DNA from 2 places in the Paraburkholderia sp. RL17-368-BIF-A genome. Region 2 is predicted to be linked to the other one. Evidence: riboswitches for the same ligand, from Rfam matches in the RefSeq annotation. Region 2 holds a riboswitch; the other holds the start of a gene.

Region 1 (4,363 bases), on a different contig from region 2:
TCGCCGAGACGGGGAAACACGCTCGCGAGCAACGACAGCGTCGTATCCGCGGAACTCAGAATGACGATGTCCGCGGGCCGCTGATCGATGCGGATCACGCCTTGCGTATCGTCGACGAAACCGCCCGGCGTGGTGCGCAGCAGATGCATGTGTCTATACCGGCTTACGTCTGTTGCGCGGCGACAGCGGCTGCGACGCCGAGCGCGGCGTCGAACGCGCGTTGCAGCGCAGCCTGGTCGAGGTCTTCACCGATCAGCACGAAGCGGCTTTCGGCGCCTTCGCCTAGTTCTTCCAGTTCACCTGGCTGCCAGCGTCGATCGAAATAACTATCGAAGCGCCGGCCCACGCCTTGAACGACGAGCCGCATCGGCGCGCCCGGCAACGCCGCGAAACCCTTCACGCGATAAATCGTGTTGTTCCCCACGAGTCCTTGCAGCGCGGCGATCACCGCTTCACGCGACTGCGCCTTTGCATTCACGACCACCGAATCGAACTCATCGTGATGATGATCGGCGTCGTCGGCCGAACCGTGGTGATCGTGGCGCAAGTGAATGGTTTCCTCCGACGCCGCTTCGAGCCCGAACAACGCGTGCAGATCGAGCTCGCCCCTATGGGCGCGCACGATCTTCACCTGAGGCGGAATTTCGGCGCGAATCACGGCTTCGACCGCGTTCTGGCCTGCTTCGTCGAGCAGATCGGTCTTGTTCAGAATCACCAGATCCGCAGCCGACAATTGATCCTCGAACAATTCGTGCAGCGGCGACTCGTGGTCGAGATTCGGATCGGCCTTGCGTTGCGCGTCGACGGCAAGCGGATTTTCAGCGAATTGGCCGCTTGCCGCAGCGGGTCCATCGACGACGGTAATCACCGCATCCACCGTGAAACTGTTCTTGATCTGCGGCCAGTTGAACGCCTGCACGAGCGGCTTCGGCAACGCGAGCCCCGACGTTTCGATCAGCACATGGTCGATCTGCTCACGGCGCTCGACGAGTTTTTCCATCACCGGAAAGAACTCTTCCTGGACCGTGCAGCACAGGCAACCGTTCGCCAGTTCATACAATTGGCCTTCGGTCTCGACGCCGTTTTCATCGCAACCAATGCCGCAACCTTTGAGGATTTCACCGTCTATGCCGATCTCGCCGAACTCGTTGACGATCACCGCAATGCGCTTGCCGCCCGCGTTCCGAAGAATGTGCCGCAGCAACGTCGTCTTGCCGCTGCCGAGAAAGCCCGTGACGATGGTGACGGGAATCTTGCGCATCTGAACTTGCATGGTGAGTCCATCCGTGAGAGTTGCATCTGCTGGCCGGCCGAATCACGCGCTTTGCGCATGACGTCGCATCGCAAAACGCGGGAACGCACGACGGCCTTGCCGCTACACCAGGGAAACGCAGAATACGGGTATGAGGTCATGAGCGCAGCGCCGCTTCCCCGCGGCGTTCGCCCTTCGTGTTCCGGCCGGTATCCGGGCTGGCGAAAGCGCCGCTTCCCCTTCCCGGACGAGTGATTTCTCGCCCAGTGGTGATATGCCGACGCGGCCTTGCGCGTGGACATCGAAGCCGGCTCCGCGGCGCCATGCAAACCGCCATGACGTCGCTTTTCGCTTACCGTTGCGGGGGCAGCACAGGTTGACCCGATCCATGCGAGGCGGGCGCCCTGTTTCCCGTTTAACTGCATGCGCACGAGCGCGCACACGAGCACCAGAAGTGCGTGCGAGTGTAGGCCGCGCGCCTTGCGCCGTCAAGAAAACGCAAGCCCGGCGCGCTTATCGGACGGGCTTGCCGTGTGCTATCGTATGCGCGCGTCTGGTGCCCGCACATGTGCTCGCGTGTGCAGTTAAACGGGAAACAGGCAGCGCGCTTGCGCTCAACCTGTGCTGTCCCCGCAACGGTAAGCGACCGGCGGCGCGATTATTTTTTGCGCCGCACATGCGTTTTCAGTGCCACTGTCCAGCACATTCGAACGAATGTGGGCGGGAAGGCAAAGCGCGTGAGGCCGCCAGCCCGGATACCGGCCAGACGCGGAGGCGGCCGTGCGTTGTTAACGTCACGCCGCCGGCCGCCGGAATCCGCGAGGGACGGATGTGAAGGCGCTCAAGCACGACTTAGGGAAGCGGTCTGCAATCCGCGTTTGCTGTCGTGCGCGAATGCACAGTTTCGAATGACTTCAATTTCCATCACATTGCGTGTATGTCGACGCTGCGCGATTGCATGTGCGCCGACGCGGCGCATGCCGCGATGAAACGCGCATGGCTGATCGGCGCAGGCCCCGGCGACGTCGAACTGATGACGCTGAAGGCAACCCGCGCGCTCGCGCAAGCCGACGTGATACTCGTCGACGATCTGGTGAACCCCGACGTGCTGCAATTTGCGCGCGCCGATGCGTGCATCGTGTATGTCGGCAAGCGCGGCGGTCATCCGTCGACGCCGCAACACGGCATCGTCGAACAAATGCTCGCGCATCTGAACGAAGGGCGCAGCGTCGCGCGTTTGAAGGGCGGCGATCCCTTCGTGTTCGGCAGAGGCGGCGAAGAGCAACAGGCGCTGCATGCGGCGGGCGTCGACGTCGAAATCGTCAGCGGCATCACGGCCGGCATTGCGGCGCCGGCGGCCATCGGCATTCCGGTCACGCACCGCGATCATGCGCAAGGCGTGGTGTTCGTGACCGGCCACGGCGCGGGCACGAGCGAGCCGGATTGGGCCGCGCTCGCCGCCACGCGCATGACGCTCGTCATCTATATGGGCATGCGGCGGCTAAACGACATCGTCAGCGCGTTGCTGGCAGCGGGCATGTCGGCACAGACTCCGTGTGCCGCGATCGAATCCGCAACGCGCCCCGAGCAGCGGCATGCGCTCGCCACACTCGGTGATTTCGCCGATGCCGTCGCGCGCGCGGGACTCGGCTCGCCCGCGATCGTGGTGATCGGCGGCGTCGCGTCGCTGGCGAAGGATGACCGATGAAAACGCTTAGCGTGGGCATCGGTTGCCGCTTGCATACGTCGGCGGAAGAAATCGAAAACGCTGTGCGCGCAGCGCTCGGCTCGCATGCGTTCGAAGACATCGCGGCCGTCGCCTCGATCGAAACCAAAGCGCAAGAACCCGGCTTGCTCGCGTTCTGCGCGCGCCACAAATTGCCGCTGCAACTCTTCACTCGCGAGCAGATTGCCGCGCTGCATGTCGCCGAGCCGTCGGCGGCGGCGCGCGAGCATCTCGGCGTCGACGGCGTCTGCGAACCGTGTGCGTTGCTTGGCGCGTCGATCCACGCTGCTGCGCACACGCCCTATCTCGTCGCTCGCAAAACCGTCCACGCGGGCGTCACCGTGGCGATTGCATCGACCGAACACGCGCTGCCGCGCAGCGCCACCTTCACTGACCAGGACCTTCCATGAAGACCGATCCCGAATCGCATCAACGCATGACCGAACGCCGGCGCGAAGGCCACGAAAAGAAACAGGCCAACGCGACCGTCGAAAAGGGTCTGCTGATCGTCAACACCGGCACCGGCAAAGGCAAGACGACCGCTGCGTTCGGCATGGCCGTGCGCGTGCTCGGCCACGGCATGCGTCTTGGCGTCGTGCAGTTCATCAAGGGCGCGCTGCATACGTCGGAGCGCGACTTTCTCGGCGCGATTGCGAATTGCGATTTCGTCACGATGGGCGACGGCTACACCTGGAACACGCAGAACCGCGACGCCGACATCGCGACCGCGCGCAAGGGCTGGGACGAAGCGCGCCGGATGATCGAAAGCGGCGACTATCAGATGGTGATCCTCGACGAGCTGAACACCGTGCTCAAGTACGAGTACCTGCCGCTCGACGAAGTGCTGTCCGTCATCGCCGTGCGTCCAGAGATGCTTCATGTGGTCGTGACAGGCCGTCATGCGCCCGACGCGCTGATCGAAGCCGCCGACCTCGTTACCGAAATGCGCATCGTCAAGCATCCGTATCGCGAGCAAGGCGTGAAAGCGCAGCGCGGCGTGGAGTTCTGAACGTGTCCGCCTGCCCCGCGCTCTTCATCAGCGCGCCCGCGTCGGGCCAGGGCAAGACCACGATCACCGCGGGTCTTGCGCGCTACCATCGGCGGCTCGGGCGGCGCGTGCGTGTCTTCAAGACCGGGCCCGACTTTCTCGATCCCATGATTCTCGCGCACGCGAGCGGCGCGCCGGTGTTGTCGCTCGATCTGTGGATGGTCGGTCAGGACGCGTGCCGCAATCTGCTCGCCGAGGCCGCGGCCGAAGCCGATCTGATCCTGATCGAAGGCGTGATGGGTCTCTTCGACGGCACACCGAGCAGCGCCGATCTCGCGAGCGCTTTCGGGGTGCCCGTGCTCGCCGTCATTTCTGCGAAGGCGATGGCGCAGACCTT
Region 2 (4,363 bases):
CGCCGGTCAACAGCAAACGCGGCGACGTGTCCTGTGGCTCGCCGCGCCACAACTCGCGGCGCGCGAGACCGAGCACGAGCAGAATCGATACGAATGCGCCTGCGAACGCGGACGCATCGACGAGCCACCACGCGCTGCCGGCGATCATCGCGATCAGCGCGAAGCTCGCGGCCCCGCCCGATACGCCCAACACGTACGGCTCCGCGAGCGGATTGCGCAACAGCACTTGCAGCAGCGCACCGGCCATCGCGAGCAATGCGCCGCACGCGAAACCGGCTAATGCGCGCGGCAAGCGCAGCGTGCGGACGATCTCGCCGGCGAGATCCTCGGAGGCGCTTGCAGAGCCGGACGCGGACGCATGCAACGGCGACAGCGCCTCGATCACGCGCGCGGGCGCGAGCGAGACGCTGCCCAGCGCCAGCGACGCCATCAGCACGACCAGCGCGGCGAGCGCGAGCACGAGCCAGATTGCCGCGGCGCGCTTCGCGGTCATCGCGTGCAATGCGGCGGGCAACGAACCTGGATGACGACTCATCGGCGCGCTCTCAACATGGCGCGCGCATCACTGCTGCTGCCAGCCGAGCGTGACATACGCACCGCGCCCCGGCGAGTTATACGAGTAGGCCGTTTCATAGTCCTTGTTCAACAGATTCTGGATTTGCGCGGCCACGTACCAGGCTTTCGTGATGTTGTAGCGCGCGGACAGATTCACGATGCCGTAGCCGCCGAGCTTGCCGCTGCTGTCCTCGCGCGGGCCGCTCACGACCCACTCGCCGCCCACGCGCCACCCTGCGATGCTGCGGTTCACCGTCAAGGACGCGAAGCGCCGCGCGCGCCGCACGAGGTCCACGTCGTTGTCGAGATCGACGGGATTTTGCAGCGTGACCGATGCGCGCACATCGGTCTTGCCCACATGTCCGCTCCACGATCCCTCGAGCCCCTGCACTTTTGCATGCCCCACGTTCTCCGCCAGATAGATGCCCGGCGTGACCTGCTGATAGTCGATCAGATTCGAATAACGCGTCTGGAAAGCACTCAAACGCATCACGCCCAACGCATTCGACGCGTACTGCAGCGCCGCTTCGAGCGAATGGCTGCGCTCGGGCTGAATCGACGGATTGCCGCTTAGCGGATAGTACAGATCGTCGAAGCTCGGCGCGCGAAACGAATCCGAATAGCTTGCGCTCAGCTTCCAATGCGGCGTGATGTCGAACCCATAGCCGAGATAGTAACTGTTCGCTCCGCCGAAATCGGAGTACTGGTCGCGCCGCACGTTGGCCTGGATCTGATTGCGTCCGAAGCGCGCCGTGTAGCCCGCGAAGACGGAATCGACATGCCGCGTGGGCGCGGCGAACGTATCGGAGTCGAGGCTCTGATCGAGATGCTCGTAGCCCACGCGCAGTTTTTGCTGCGCGGCCAGCGCGAAATCGTTCTGCCACGTGTATTGCCGGTTGTCGGTATCGAAGCGTCCGTTGTAGAGGCCGTTGGTCTTCGACACGCTGCGGTCGTCGCCTTCGGACACGATGAAGTGCGTGGTCCACCAGTCGGTCAGCTTGCCGTTGGCGAACGCGGACACCTGCCGCACTTTCGTGTAGAGGTTGTTCAGATCGGTCGGCGCGCCGTACGCGTTGTCGTAGCTGTTGTTGCCGTTCGACTGCAGATAGCGGACGCCCGCGTCCCATTGGTCGTTGAACTTGTGGCGCAGCGACGCCGAAATGCTCTCGTTCAGATAGCCGTTCGCGTTCGGATTCGCGTTGGGCGCCTCGCTTGGATTGAGCGCTGAAAAGCCGTCGTCTTTCGAGCGCGCGAGCGAAATGCTGAAGGTCGTGCGGCCGTCTTTATCCAATGCGCCGTTCGCGCCGACCTGCTGCGTCTGCGTGTGATAGCTGCCGTAGCCCAGGGAGAAATTGAAACGCGGCGGATGCGCGCCGCCGTCTTTCGTGAACACCTGTACCACGCCGCCGATCGCACCGGAGCCGTATAACGCGGACACGTTGCCGTTCACGACTTCGACGTGATCGATCTGATCGAGCGGAACCTGCGCGATTTGCGCGGTGCCGAGACTCACGGAATCGACGCGCACGCCGTCGATGAGAATCAGCGATTGCGTCGACGACGCGCCGCGCAAATAAAGGCTCGCCGTCGAACCGGGCCCGCCTGTACGCGAGATTTGCGCGCCGGGCGCGAGTTGCAGCAGGCCGGGCAGATCCGTTGCGGTGGTGTCGGCCAGGTCCTGCTGATCGAATAGCGACGTCTGCGGGATCGTATCGGCAAGCGCTTGCGGTCCGCGCTCGGCGGTCACCACGACGGGCGATAAAACAGTGGACGATGCAGTGGACGAAGCGGTGGACAAAGCGTCGGCGTTTGCAGGCGCGGCGGCCTGCGCATGCGCGAGATGGGGCAGCCCGGCAAAAGCGAGCAGCACCGCGCGGGCGATGGGGGACAGCATGAAGTGAGATTTCCCGTGGATGGCGTGCGCGGCCCGCTTCCCCGCAGGCCGTCGCGTAACGAGGCGCGTGCGCTTTTGACAATTCGCGCCGCGCGCCCCTCCCTCTGGCCGGTATCCGGGCTAACGACTTTCGATCCCGCCTTCCCACGCGTGACGCGCAGTGGCACACTCGCGAGTTGAACCGGAACACGCGATGGGGATCGAACTGCAAAAGCGCGAACTGCTGTTCGAAATACGATTCGTACCGCAGCACTGAACTGCGATGAGCAGCAATGAACTGCAGCGAATGCGACGAACTGCAATGCACGCGAAATGCGGTCGCTTACCGTTGCGGGGGCAGCGCAGGTTGGCGCGTTCGGGTAGAACGGCGCGGCCTGCTTCCCGTTTAACTGCGCGCACAATGAAATGCGCGCGGGCACCAGAGTGCGGCCAGTGTATGAGCGCCCTCTGAGTCAGTCAAGAACGCGGGCCGCGAGAGCGATTCATTCGGACAGGGTCGAGCTATTGTCCGACGCGATCTCCGGCACGCGCGTAGTTTCTCTTCTTCAGTCGAAAAAAGGCTGCAAAAAGCGGGGTTGTTACGTCTCGAAACGAGACAAATGTCGGAACGTGCGACATTCCGCGCTAAAATGCGATGTCTTTAGAGGACGCAGCACATGCTCACCGAACTCGAAACACTTTCACAGAATATCGGCAAGCTGATCGCGATCAGCCAGCGCCACAATGAAGCGCGCCTCGCGCTCGAAGAGCAACTCGCGCAGTCGCGCGCCGAAGCCGAAGCTACGCGCACGGAACTTGCGCTGCTGCGCGAGGAACGCGACGCACTGCAAGCGGAGCGCGACGCGCTGTCGGCCAAGATCGACGACGCGCAGGTGCGCCTGAACGCGATCCTCGAAAAATTGCCGCGTGCGCGTGCGCACAACGAGCCGGACAACCAGCTCGATCTGCTCGAGCCCGCTCCGCACGAGGTCGAAACAGAGAGCGACGCCACTCGCCACGGAGAAAATGCATGACGACCAAGCAGATCGAAGTATCGATTCTCGGCGTGCCCTATCGCCTCGCCTGCTCGCCGGAAACGGAAGGCGCGCTGCTTGAAGCAGTCGCGCGAGTCGACGCCGAAATGTCGAAGATCCGCAATAACAGCAACGTGCGCGGCACGGATCGCATTGCAGTCATGGCTGCGCTGTCGCTGGCATCCGAACTGCTTAAGCTGCAAACAAGCGTGCGTCACGGAGAAGCATTTCCCGCTGAAGAAATCCGGCGTACAATGCATCAAATGAACGAGCAACTGGGTACTGTCATCGAGCAGTACAGCGTGCAGTAAGTTGCAAGTAGCATGTTGCAAGCAGTGCGGCCGGTGCTGATACCGGCTGCGGATTCAAACGGAAAGTAAGCAGGCAAGGTTCGTGAAGCATGCACGAACTGCGCGAGGCGAACAGGTCCCCAACGTTTGAGTCAATCGTTTGAGTGTCATCGGTTTAGCTTCATCGGTTTAGCTTCCCTGCCTGGTTCGCCAAGGTCATATATTCCTTGAACCAATGCCATGTGCACGGTTGCGGAAATTTGTAGCACGGGCGTGCGCGTCACTCTGTCTGATGTACCCGAAGTGCTGCTAACTGCGACCAATTCTGAACCCCCGGTTCAGGATGCCGGCCTAGCGGCTAAGGCGGGGACCTTATTTGGAACGGCATCGGACTTGCGTCCGGTGCCGTTTTTGTTTGGGCGCCGTGCTTCTTCAAACCCCTAACGTTCAATTCGATTCATGCGCTACTGGCTAATGAAGTCCGAACCGGACGAAGCAAGCATCGACCATCTCGCCAACGCCGCGCACCGCACGCTGCCGTGGACGGGCGTGCGCAACTATCAGGCTCGCAACTTCATGCGCGATGGCATGCAGATCGGCGACGGCGTGCT

What was found. Region 2 has a riboswitch for cobalamin ahead of P0D87_RS16800 (TonB-dependent receptor domain-containing protein). Riboswitches for the same ligand answer to the same signal wherever they lie in the genome.
Region 1: linked by a shared signal. The riboswitch ahead of cobA (uroporphyrinogen-III C-methyltransferase) and the one ahead of P0D87_RS16800 (TonB-dependent receptor domain-containing protein) in region 2 are both predicted to bind cobalamin.

The regions. Positions count from the first base shown of each region.
Region 1 covers NZ_JARESN010000034.1:5,845-10,207, forward strand. The annotation lists gene cobN (cobaltochelatase subunit CobN) at 1-149, opposite strand, end outside; gene cobW (cobalamin biosynthesis protein CobW) at 164-1,273, opposite strand; cobalamin riboswitch at 1,440-1,720, opposite strand; cobalamin riboswitch at 1,790-2,033, shown strand; gene cobA (uroporphyrinogen-III C-methyltransferase) at 2,238-2,960, shown strand; gene P0D87_RS31400 (cobalamin biosynthesis protein) at 2,957-3,388, shown strand; gene cobO (cob(I)yrinic acid a,c-diamide adenosyltransferase) at 3,385-3,987, shown strand; gene P0D87_RS31410 (cobyrinic acid a,c-diamide synthase CobB) at 3,990-4,363, shown strand, end outside.
Region 2 covers NZ_JARESN010000008.1:262,690-267,052, forward strand. The annotation lists gene P0D87_RS16795 (FecCD family ABC transporter permease) at 1-535, opposite strand, end outside; gene P0D87_RS16800 (TonB-dependent receptor domain-containing protein) at 563-2,449, opposite strand; cobalamin riboswitch at 2,539-2,887, opposite strand; gene P0D87_RS16805 (hypothetical protein) at 3,106-3,462, shown strand; gene P0D87_RS16810 (cell division protein ZapA) at 3,459-3,773, shown strand; RNA gene ssrS (6S RNA) at 3,945-4,126, shown strand; gene P0D87_RS16820 (EVE domain-containing protein) at 4,212-4,363, shown strand, end outside.